DNA from 2 places in the Methylobacterium sp. AC690 genome. Region 2 is predicted to be linked to the other one. Evidence: riboswitches for the same ligand, from Rfam matches in the RefSeq annotation. Region 2 holds a riboswitch; the other holds the start of a gene.
The links. A riboswitch is a leader RNA that binds a small molecule or an ion and turns the genes downstream of it on or off. The one in region 2 is predicted to bind cobalamin.

Region 1 (5,657 bases), on a different contig from region 2:
CGGTCAACCTGTCGGTCAGCGCGGTCAACGCCCTTGTCATCGACGGTGGTCCCTTGCTGAACCCGGGCCTCCGCGAGGCAGGGGAGCTTCCCTACGCCGAGATGCGTGTCCGGCTGGCTGACATGGGCGAGACGCGCTGGCTCGCCCGGCGTGGCGAGGCCGTTCGCGACGACGCTTCCTCCGAATTGCGACACGTGGGCGTGATCTACGACGTCACCGCGACGAAGGCGTCCGAGGTCGCCTTGCGAGAGATGAACGACACCTTGGAGGCCCGCGTCCAAGAGGCCATTGCCGAACGCGAGCAGGCCGAGGAGCAGTTGCGCCAGTCCCAGAAGATGGAGGCCGTCGGACAGCTGACCGGGGGGATCGCACACGATTTCAACAACCTGCTCACCGGCATCGTCGGGTCGCTCGACCTGATGCAGACCCGCATCAACGAGGGCCGGACCGAGAACCTGTCGCGCTACTCCAACCTCGCCATGGCGTCCGCCCAACGTGCTGCTGCCCTCACCCATCGCCTTCTCGCCTTCTCGCGTCAGCAGCCGCTGGAAGCGAAGGCCGTCGACGTGAACCGGCTCGTCGGCTCTATGGATGACCTTCTCCGTCGAACATTGGGTGAGCGCGTCCGCTTAGAGGTCGTGATCTCGGGCGGCCTATGGCTGACGCTGTGCGACCCGAACCAATTGGAGAACGCCCTCCTGAACCTCGCCATCAACGCCCGCGACGCGATGCCGGAGGGAGGCAGGCTCATCATCGAGACGGCGAACAGCTTCCTCGACGATGCCTATGTCGCGCGCGAGATCGGGGTGCGGGCCGGACAATACATCTGCATCTGCGTGACCGACACCGGCTCCGGCATGCCGCCGGACGTCATCGCGAAGGCGTTCGATCCGTTCTTCACGACGAAGCCCATCGGGCAGGGCACCGGGCTCGGGCTGAGCATGATCTATGGGTTCGCCAAGCAGTCGGAGGGCAACGTCAAAATCTACTCCGAGACCGGGAAAGGCACCTCGGTGAAGCTCTACCTGCCACGGTTTTTCGGTGAGTTCGAAGAGCCTGGCACCACCAGGGGCGAGACGCCCCGTGCCGAACTTGGCGAGACGGTCTTGGTGGTCGAGGACGACGATACGGTGCGAACCCTCGTCGTCGAGGTGCTGGGTGAACTCGGGTACGCCACCCGGGAAGCGCCTGACGGGCCTTCCGGCCTCCGCATCCTGCAGTCGGACGCGCGCATCGACCTCCTAGTTACGGATGTCGGTCTGCCTGGGCTCAACGGCCGACAGCTCGCGGACCAGGCCCGAACCGGGCGGCCGGACCTGAAGGTGTTGTTCATGACAGGCTACGCGGAGAACGCTGCCTTCGGTGCAGGCCACCTCGCACCCGGTATGCAGATGATCACTAAGCCTTTTCCGGTCGAAGGACTTGCGAGCAAGATCCGCTCGATCATCGAAGCATAAAGGTCGCCGGGTTACCCAGGTACGCTTAACGCCAAAAATCGAGCTTGTAGGCGCCAATGGAAATACGGGTTAATCAATCGTCCACGGCTGAACGTCAGCTTCCCGCGTCCTACGAACCGTAAGCAGACAGGCTGCAAACCACCCAACCCAGCCGTAGAGCGGACGGATGATTCCCTACCCAATTTCGCCGTACATGTCCTCTTGCCCAGTCTTCTTGCAGGGTCGTTCATTGTCGGAGTGAGCAGGTAGCGACACCCTTTCGGAACAGCTAAATCGTGCCGAAGCCGTTGTGTCGTTTGAGACACATCAGCCGTTACAAACAGCTCCCCTACCTCTCGCCCCCAAGTGTCGGTGTCTACTCCGTTGACTTGTCCAGCCGGAAGATGCCGGTGGAGCCGTCAAGGTTCTCACGGTCCCGTGATCGTGAGCTAAGAGGGAATTCGGTGAAGCCTGTAAGGGCGAGACCGGAGCTGCCCCCGCAACTGTGAGCGGTGAGCCGCTGCCGAACATGACCACTGGCAACTCGTGCTGGGAAGGTCAGGCAGCGGTGACGACCCGTGAGCCAGGAGACCTGCCTTGGCGGTTGTTTTGGTCTCGCGGGCGGGGTGTCCGGTGGGTCGCTGTTCGACGCGGGTCCATCGGATCTTCATCGCGCACGCGCGCTCCATCGACACGCGGCCCCGGCAAGCGGTGGGGCTCGCCCGATGGTCTTTGTTCTCCAATTTCCTTGTCGGCGACACCGCCGCCTCTCGCGCCTTCTCCGCGGGAGCACGATCCTTGCAGCAGGCTTGCTGATTAGCGAGGTGCAAGCCCAGGATGCGGCGGTCGCCCTCGACACACTCTCTGTCGAGGCCAACGCAGGTAGACCCGTCCGCTCGGACGTCCTCGGTCGCTCCTTCGACGCGATCAGCATAATCGGGCCGACCCCGGGCTTCCGCTCGGATCGTGCGGTATCGAGCACCAAGACCAACACGCGCCAGCTCGACGTTCCGCAGGTGGTCACCGTCGTGCCGCGCGAGCTCATCACCGACGTCAACGCCACCCGTGTCGACCGCGCCTTCGACTACGTGCCTGGGCTGACCCAGACCAACAACTTCGGCGGGCTGGGCACGTTCGCCTACGCCATCCGCGGTGTGACGACGGCCGAGGTCTACCGCAACGGCCTGGCGGCCAACCGAGGCGGCCCGCCCCCGCTCATCGACACCCAGAACATCGAGCGCATCGAGGTGCTCAAGGGGGCGGGTGGCGCCCTGTTCGGTCGCAGCGACCCCGGCGGCCTCGTCAACATCATCACCAAGCAGCCCACCGCCACCCGCTTCGTCGAGATGGGCGGGCTCTGGGGCTCGTTCGAGCAATTCCGCGGCACCGTCGATTCCGGTGGTGCCCTCAACGACGAAAAGACGCTGCTCTACCGCTTTAACTTCGCGGGCGGGAGCCAGAACAGCTACCGCGACTTCGTCGGCGACGACCGGCTCTTCATCGCCCCCGTCCTCAGCTGGCAGGTGACGCCGGACACCAAGCTCACGGTCGAGGCCTCGGTCACCCGCAACAACGTCATCGTCGACCGTGGCGTGGTCGCGATAAACAAGCAGCTCGGGTTCGTGCCGATCTCCCGCTTCCTCGGCGAACCCGGACAGGTCACCCGCCAGACCGACGAGGTGCTGCAGGTGCGCCTCGACCACCGCTTCGACGCGGACTGGCAGATGCGGCTCGCGGCGCAGTTCAACACCGGCACCCTCAACGGCGAGAGCGCCGAGGGCCGCGGCCTCCGATCCGACAACCGCACGGTCATCCGCGACCGCAACTATCGCGATTACAGCTACGACTCGGCCATCGGCCAGGCCGAGATCGTCGGCAAGTTCACGACCGGCGACATCGGCCACACCGTGCTCCTCGGCTTCGACCGCGAGGATTTCGATAACCGGCAGCTCTACCTGCGTTCGAACTTCAACACGTTCCCCTACGCCCTCGACATCTACAACCCGCGCTACGGCCAGCCCCTGCCGCCGCTCACGCGCGCCTCCAACACCCTGGAGAGCGTGACAGATACCGGCTTCTACGCCCAGGACCTGATCGACCTCGCTCCACAATGGAAGGCGCTCGCCGGCGTGCGCTTCGACCTGTTCGAGCGGTCCTTCAAGCAGCGCGTCGGGAACACGAGCGGCGAGCAGACCCGGGCCGCCGCCTCGCCGCGGGCCGGCCTCGTCTATCAGCCCCTTCCCGAGCTCGCCCTCTACGCCAACGTCAGCACCAGCTTCCGTCCCAACATCGGCACCGACGCGAGCCTCGGGGCCCAGTCGCGGCCGTTCGAGCCTGAGACGGGCCTCGGCTACGAAGCCGGGGTCAAGGTCGAGCTATACGGCGGTGCCTTGATGCTGACCGGCGCGGCCTTCCGCATCGACCGTCAAAACGTCCTCACCGCCGACCCTAGCAATAGCGGCTTCCAGATCGCGGCCGGGGGCGTGCGCAGCCAGGGCTTCGAGTTCTCCGCAGCGGGCCAGCTCACGCCGGAGCTGCGCATCATCGGCGGATACGCCTTTACGGATGCGTTCATCACCAAGGACAACGTGCTCCCGCTCGGCGCCCCGCTGCTCAACATCCCCGAGCACAGCGGCACCATGCTGGCGGTCTACGAGGTCCAGGCCGGCCTCCTTCGAGGGCTCGGCATCGGCGGTGGCGTGCGCGCGGCAGGCGAGCGGGCGGGCGACGCGTCCAATTCCGGCTTCAAGCTGCCGACCTACGTCGTCGCCGACGCGCTTGCCTACTACAAGTTCGAGAACTTCCGCTTCAGCATCAACGTGGAGAACGTTTTTGACACCGCCTACTACGTCGGCTCCGTCAGCCAGTTCCGCGTCGATACCGGTTCGCCTCGTCGCATCACGGGTTCGCTGCTGGCACGGTTCTGACGAGCGCGTGCTCCCGGCCGGACTGCGCAATCCCATGGAGGGAACCGCAACGACGTCCCGGGCCGGAACTGGGCTGGCCATGCTCGGGGCGGCCTTGCTGATCGCATCCGGCGGCATGGTTCGAGCCGAGCCGACGCGCTACCCCCTTACCCTGGAGAACTGCGGAACGGACATCACGCTTAAGGAGGCGCCGAGGAGGGTCGTCTCCGTGGGCCAGACGCAGACGGAAATTCTGTACGCCCTCGGTCTCGCCCACCGCGTCGTCGGCACCGCCGTCTGGTTCGGATCCGTCGCCAAGCCCTTCGAGGCGGCGAACGCACAGGTGCCACGGCTCGCCGACAACACGCCGAGCTTCGAATCCGTGCTCAATCAAGCGCCCGACCTCGTGACGGCGATGTTCGCCTGGCACATCGGCCCGCACGGGGCCGTGGCCCGGCGTGAGCAGTTCAGTGACCTGGGCGTGCCCGTCTACGTGTCGCCGGCCGATTGCGTCGGCAAGGACAACTCAGCCCCGGGCGATGGCGTGCGCACGCTGCCCTTCACCATGCACCTGGTCCACCGCAACGTCCGCGAGCTCGGTCGGATCTTCGACGTCTCGACTCGGGCCGAGACGCTGGCGAGCGAGTTGAAGGCCCGCGAGGACGCGGCCATCGCGTCCATGGCCGACAGCCCGGTGCGCGGGATGCCGGTCGTCGTCTGGTTCTCCAGCCGGGACGTGAAGGGCGACGCCTTTCTGGCGGGGGCGAAGGGCGTTCCGGCCTACATCCTCGACAAGCTCGGGGCACGCAACGTAATCACCACGAACGAGGAGTGGCCCCAGGTGAGTTGGGAGAGCATTGCGGTCGCCGATCCCGCCGTCATCGTCGTGGTCAAGATGGACCGCCGCCTGTTCCCGGCCGACGACCTCGCGGTGAAGCTCGACTTCCTCCGGACCGACCCGGTGGCGCGCCGCCTCACGGCAGTTCGCCAGAACCGCATCGTCATCATGGATGCCGCCGCGACGCGGCCTGGGCTCGGGACCGTCGATGGCATGGTCGCGCTGTCCGAAGCGCTTCGCGCGCTTGGGTCCGCCCGGTGAAGGTCGTCGCGGTCCTTGGATCCGCCTGGCTGCCCTGGTCCCTCGCGGCCGTCGCCGCGCTGGCGCTGCTCGGTCTGGCCATCGCCGTGGCGATGACCGTCGGCGAGATGCAGATCCCCCTCGCGGTCGTCCTGAGGGCGCTCGGCAACGCGACGCTCGACCTCGGCTATGCGGTAAGCCCGATCCAACAAGGCGTGCTGCTCGACTACCGGCTCA
Region 2 (5,657 bases):
CGAGGGTGCGGCTCAGCCAGTCGCGTCCGTCCCGGCTGAGCCAGGGCGCCTGTTCCGGCCCGTCGGGCAGGATGCGCAGGACGATGACGGCCAGGGCCAGGGCGGGGATTCCGGTGGCCACGAACACCCATTGCCAGCCCTTGAGGCCGAGGGTGCCGTCGAGGTCGAGGAGCGCGCCGCCGATGGCCGCGCCGACGGCGTTGGCCAGCGCGCTCGCGATCATGAACCAGCCGATCATCCGCGCCCGGTGCGATTGCGGAAACCACAGGGTCAGGGCGAACAGGACGCCGGGGAAGAAGCCCGCCTCCGCGACGCCCAGGAGGAAGCGGAGAACGTAGAACATCGTCGTGTTCTGGGTGAAGCCGAGCAGCAGGGTAATCAGTCCCCAGGTGAGCATGATCCGGGCGAACCAGCGCCGGGCGCCGACCCGCTCCAGGATGACGTTGCTGGGCACCTCGAACAGGAAGTAGCCGAGGAAGAACAGCGATGCCCCGAGCCCGTAGACGCTCTCGCTGAGGCCGAGATCGCCCACCATCTGCAGCTTGGCGTAGGAGATGTTCTGCCGGTCGATATAGGCGATCAGGTACATCAGCCCGAGGAGCGGCATCAGCCGCAGCGTCACGGTGCGGATCGTCGCCTCGGCGACCCGGGCGTCGACTTGGGGCGGGGACGGGGTCATCGGGAGCTTCCTCGCCGCGCCCGCTTCGACTCGGGCGTTCCGGCTCGGAGCCTAATCCGTCCGGCCGCTACGACGCCAGGGCGAGGAGCGCGTCGCAGGCGACATGCGCCTCGCAATGATCGGCGAGCCGGTCGAGCACCGCCTCGATGCCGGCCTCGTAGGCCAGCCCGCCCGGGGCCGCGCCGAGGCGGGCGAGCCAGGCGCCGCGCTGGCGGTCGTCGGCGAACAGGCCGTGCACGTAGGTGCCGGTCACGCGGCCGTCGGCCGAGACTGCGCCGTCGAAGCGCCCGTCCGCCAGTTGGATCGCCGGGCGCGCGGTGTCGGGCCCGGTGGTGTCGCCCACATGCATCTCGTAGCCCGAGAACGGTACGCCGTCCGGCTGGCTGGTGCCGGTGACGGCGGCCAGGTGCTTCTCCGGCGTCATCACGGTCGCGATGTCGAGGAGCCCGAGGCCCGGCACCGAGCGGGGCGCGCCCTCGATGCCGTGCGGGTCGTCGATGCGCCGGCCGAGCATCTGGTAGCCGCCGCAGAGCCCGAGCACCCGCCCGCCGCGCCGGACATGGGCGTGCAGGTCGATGTCCCAGCCCTCCGCGCGAAAGGCTTCGAGGTCGTCGATGGTGGTCTTCGAGCCGGGCAGCAGCACGAGGTCGGCCACCGGGATCGGCTCGCCCGGGCGCACCAGCACCACCGCCACGTCGGGCTCGGCCCGGAGCGGGTCGAGGTCGTCGAAGTTGGCGATGCGCGGCAGCACCGGCACGGCCACGACCTTGCGCCCGGTCGATCCGGCGCCCGAGCCCGCGAGCCCGAGGGCATCCTCCGCCGGCAGGCGAGCCGCGTCGGGAAAGTGCGGGATCAGCCCGAAGCTCGGCCAGCCGGTCGCCTGCGCGATGGTGGCCATGCCGTCGGCGAACAGGCTGGGATCGCCGCGGAAGCGGTTGACGAGAAAGCCCCGGATCATCGCGGCATCGGCCGGATCGATCACCGCCTTGGTGCCGACGAGGCTGGCGATGACGCCGCCCCGGTCGATGTCGCCGAGCAGGATCACCGGCGTGCCGGTGGCGCGGGCAAAACCCATATTGGCGATGTCGCCGGCCCGCAGGTTGACCTCGGAGGCCGAGCCCGCCCCCTCGACCACCACGAGGTCGGCCTCGGCCTTCAGATACGCGAAGCTTTCCAGCACCGAGGCGAGGAGGCGCGGTTTCCAGGCCTGGTAGTCCCGCGCCTTGGCGGTGCCGACCATGCGGCCCTGGACCACGACCTGGCTGCCGGTCTCGCTCTGGGGCTTCAGCAGCACCGGGTTCATGTGCACCGAGAGCGCCACGCCGGCCGCCCGCGCCTGCAAGGCCTGGGCCCGCCCGATCTCGCCGCCATCGGCCGTGACGGCGGCGTTGTTCGACATGTTCTGCGGCTTGAACGGCCGCACGGCGAGCCCGCGCCGGGCGAAGACCCGGCACAGCCCGGCGACGATCAGCGACTTGCCGACATCCGAGCCGGTGCCCTGGATCATGAGGGCGCGGGTCATGGCTGTGGCCGCCCCGACGGGGACGTCGCGCAGGCCGGATCGACGGGGCGCCCGGCGCGATGAAAGGCCAGGATGGCGGCCCCGTAGGTCTCGACCACCTCCGCGAACGGTACGCGCTCCGCCGTGAACAGCACGGCCCGATGCCGGAACAGATGGTCCGGGATCGCGAGGTCGCCGCAGGTCGCCGCCGGGGGCGGCGCCTGGTCCCACCCGTGCGGCAGGGGCTGCCACAGGAGCTCGGCACCGATGGTCTGCCGCGTCGTGCCGAGGGCCTGGACCACCCGGCCGAACGGTGTGTCGGTGGTCTCGAGAAGGCGGTTCATCTCCGGGGTCAGGCGCTCGGGCACGTACCAGTTGTCCGCCTCGGACAGGACGTGGTCGCCGCAGGCGAGCTTCACCTGACGGTAGCGCAGGAGCGTGTCGGGCCCGGCATTCAGGCGCCGGCGCGTCTCCTCCGAGGCCGGCTTGTCCGCGCCGCGCTGCAGGTTCGCGGCGAGCCGGGGGGTCGCGGCCATGCCGTGCTCGGCGCACCAGCCTTCGAGGGTCGCGGTGGCGGAGCGGCTGGCGAGCAGCCGGGCGTTCAGCCCCTCCACCACGGCCAGGGCCTCGACGCGGCCCAGATAGGTGGCGGGCCACGGCCCGGCCGGGTCGGCCCGGACTCCGTGCGCTCCCAGCACGGTGGACAGCGCGACCGCCACGATGGCCGCCCGCATCAGAACTCGATCCCCGCCTGCGCCTTCACCCCGGCGGCGAAGTGGTGCTTCACGCTGCCCATCTCGGTGACGAGGTCGGCGGCCTCGATCAGGGCCGGCTTGGCGTTGCGGCCGGTGACGATGACGTGGAGGTCCGGTCGGCGCCCCCGGAAGGCCGCCACCACGGCGTCGAGATCGAGGTAGTCGTAGCGCAGCGCGATGTTGAGCTCGTCCAGCACAACGAGGCGGATCGTCGGATCGGCCATGAGCTCGAGGGCCTTGGCCCAGGCGTGCTCGGCGGCGGCGATGTCGCGGGCCTTGTCCTGGGTCTCCCAGGTGAAGCCTTCGCCGAGCGTGTGCCAATCGATCTGATCGCCGAAAGCCTTGAGGGCGTGCTTCTCGCCGGTGTCCCAGGCGCCCTTGATGAACTGCACCACGCCGACGCGCCAGCCATGGCCGAGGGCCCGCAGCATCAGCCCGAGGGCCGCCGTGGTCTTGCCCTTTCCGGGACCGGTATTGACGATGAGGAGCCCCTTCTCGATCGTCTTCTCCGCCACCTCGGCGTCCTGGACGGCCTTGCGCTTCTCCATCTTCTCGCGGTGCCGCGCGGCCTCGGTCTCGGCGTCCGTCATGGGGTGGCTCCGGGTTGGGGTTTCACGATCATCGGCAGGCCCGCCACCGTGAGGACGACGCGGTCCGCCTGGGCCGCGAGGCGCTGGTGCAGGCGCCCGGCGGCATCGCGGAAGCGGCGCGCGAGGGCGTTGTCCGGCACGATCCCGAGGCCGACCTCGTTGCCGACCAGGACCACCGGGCCGGGGGCCGCCGCACAGGCCGCGAGCAGCGCGGCGGTGGCAGCCTCGAGGTCGGCCTCGGCCAGGATGAGGTTGGTGAGCCAGAGGGTGAGGCAATCGACCAGCACCGGCCCGGTCGCGGCGGCGACCGCCTCGGCCAGGGCGATCGGCACGTCCTGCGTGATCCAGCCCTCCGGGCGGCGGGCGCGGTGGAGCGCGATGCGCTCCCGCATCTCGTCGTCCCAGGCCTGGGCGGTGGCGAGGTAGAGCCAGGGTCGAGGCTGGGCCTCGATCAGCGCCTCGGCATGGGCGCTCTTGCCCGAGCGCGCGCCGCCGAGCACGAGGATCATTCGGGGTGGAGGATGCGGCATGGGGCATGCTGTGCCCGATATCGAGGTCCGAGGTCAAAGGCGGGAAACCCGCCCGGGCCGCGTTGTCAGCGGATCGGCAACCGCGTAGAAGCGAGGATCGGACGGTGCCCCGGCGACGGGGTGAAAAGGGAATGCGGTGAGGGGGCGACCCTGAAACCGCGGCTGCCCCCGCAACTGTGAGCGGAGACGGGACTGCCATCAGCCACTGGAGCGATCCGGGAAGGCGGCAGGACCAGCGACCCGCGAGCCAGGAGACCTGCCGTCGAAAGTGGACCTGCCGTCCACGCCCCATCCTTGACGGCCGCCGGCGGGGTGGCCAGGAGATGTACCCGATGTCGACCAACACCCTCGTCCTGACCGGCAGCCGCACCAACGAGCGCCTCGGCGCCGTGTTCGTGGCCGCCTTCCTCGGCCTCGGCCTCGTGTTCATGGCCGGCTTCGCCCCGGCGATGGCGCTGCACAACGCGGCGCACGACTTCCGGCACAGCCAGAACTTCCCCTGCCACTGAGCGCCTCCGCTTAAGGCAGAACCGCCCATGATCATCCGGCTCGTGTCGGCGGCCCTGGTCGCCGGCTTCCTCGCGGCTGTCGTCGCGACGGGCCTGCAGCTCGCGCTCACCTCGCCGCTCATCATCGCGGCCGAGCGCTACGAGACGCAGGCCTCCGCCGCGCCCGGCCGGCCGACCCCCGCTTCCCTGATCGTCCGCGTCCACGGCGGTCACGATCACGGCACCAAGGCCCCCTCGGTGGCGGGCGGCGAAGTCGCGCCCGACTGGCAGCCGGGCCCCGGCCTGCCGCGCATGGCCTTCACGGCGCTGGCCACCCTGGTGGGCGGCGTCGGCTACGCGCTCCTGCTCGGTGCCGTGCTCCTCGCCTGCCACCGCGAGCCCAGCCCCGAGGCCGGCCTGCGCTTCGCCATCGGGGGCTTCCTCGCCGTGGCGCTGGCCCCGGCCCTCGGCCTGGCCCCGGAACTCCCCGGCATGGAGGCCGCGCCGCTGGCCGACCGCCAGTTCTGGTGGGTGATGACCGCCGCGGCCACCGCCATGGGCCTCTACCTCATCGCGATCCGGCGGGCGCCGATCACCATCGCGGGCGGCCTCGTGCTCCTCGTGGCGCCCCATCTTGCCGGGGCGCCGGAGGCGAGCCACGCCGCCTCGAACCTGCCGGCCTCCTACGCCGCCCAGTTCGCCGCGCGCTCGCTCGGCATCGCCTTCGTGTTCTGGGCGGTGATCGGGTTGGCCTATGGCTGGGCCTGGGGCCTCTTCGGCCGAACCCGGCCGACCCATGCCTGAGGCCGCGCCCGTCACCCTCTACGTCTGCGCCACCTGCCGGGCGGCCGGCGATACGGCGGAGCCCCGCGCCGGCGCCCGCCTGCTGGCGGCGCTCCAGGAGGCCGTGAGCACCGGGGCCCACCCCGGCATCACGGTCGAGAGCGTCGAATGCCTCTCGGTCTGCAAGCGCCCCTGCACCGTGGCGGTCGCCTCGCAAGGCCGCTGGACCTACGTCTACGGCGACCTCGACCCGGTTGCCTCCGCCGGCACCATCCTGGACGGCGTCGCGCTCTACGCCGAGACAGCGGACGGCATCGTGCCCTGGAAGGCG

Region 1: linked by a shared signal. The riboswitch ahead of AC0IY1_RS15235 (TonB-dependent siderophore receptor) and the one ahead of AC0IY1_RS00925 (CbtB domain-containing protein) in region 2 are both predicted to bind cobalamin.

The regions. Positions count from the first base shown of each region.
Region 1 is NZ_CEEDOX010000012.1:70,924-76,580, reverse strand. Features, by position in the region: gene AC0IY1_RS15240 (PAS domain-containing protein) at 1-1,457, shown strand, start outside; cobalamin riboswitch at 1,842-2,050, shown strand; gene AC0IY1_RS15235 (TonB-dependent siderophore receptor) at 2,162-4,363, shown strand; gene AC0IY1_RS15230 (ABC transporter substrate-binding protein) at 4,398-5,441, shown strand; gene AC0IY1_RS15225 (FecCD family ABC transporter permease) at 5,438-5,657, shown strand, end outside.
Region 2 is NZ_CEEDOX010000001.1:187,535-193,191, forward strand. Features, by position in the region: gene AC0IY1_RS00900 (MFS transporter) at 1-679, opposite strand, end outside; gene AC0IY1_RS00905 (cobyric acid synthase) at 747-2,201, opposite strand; gene AC0IY1_RS00910 (hypothetical protein) at 2,198-2,914, opposite strand; gene cobO (cob(I)yrinic acid a,c-diamide adenosyltransferase) at 2,914-3,525, opposite strand; gene cobU (bifunctional adenosylcobinamide kinase/adenosylcobinamide-phosphate guanylyltransferase) at 3,522-4,034, opposite strand; cobalamin riboswitch at 4,141-4,333, shown strand; gene AC0IY1_RS00925 (CbtB domain-containing protein) at 4,388-4,564, shown strand; gene AC0IY1_RS00930 (CbtA family protein) at 4,592-5,347, shown strand; gene AC0IY1_RS00935 (DUF1636 family protein) at 5,340-5,657, shown strand, end outside.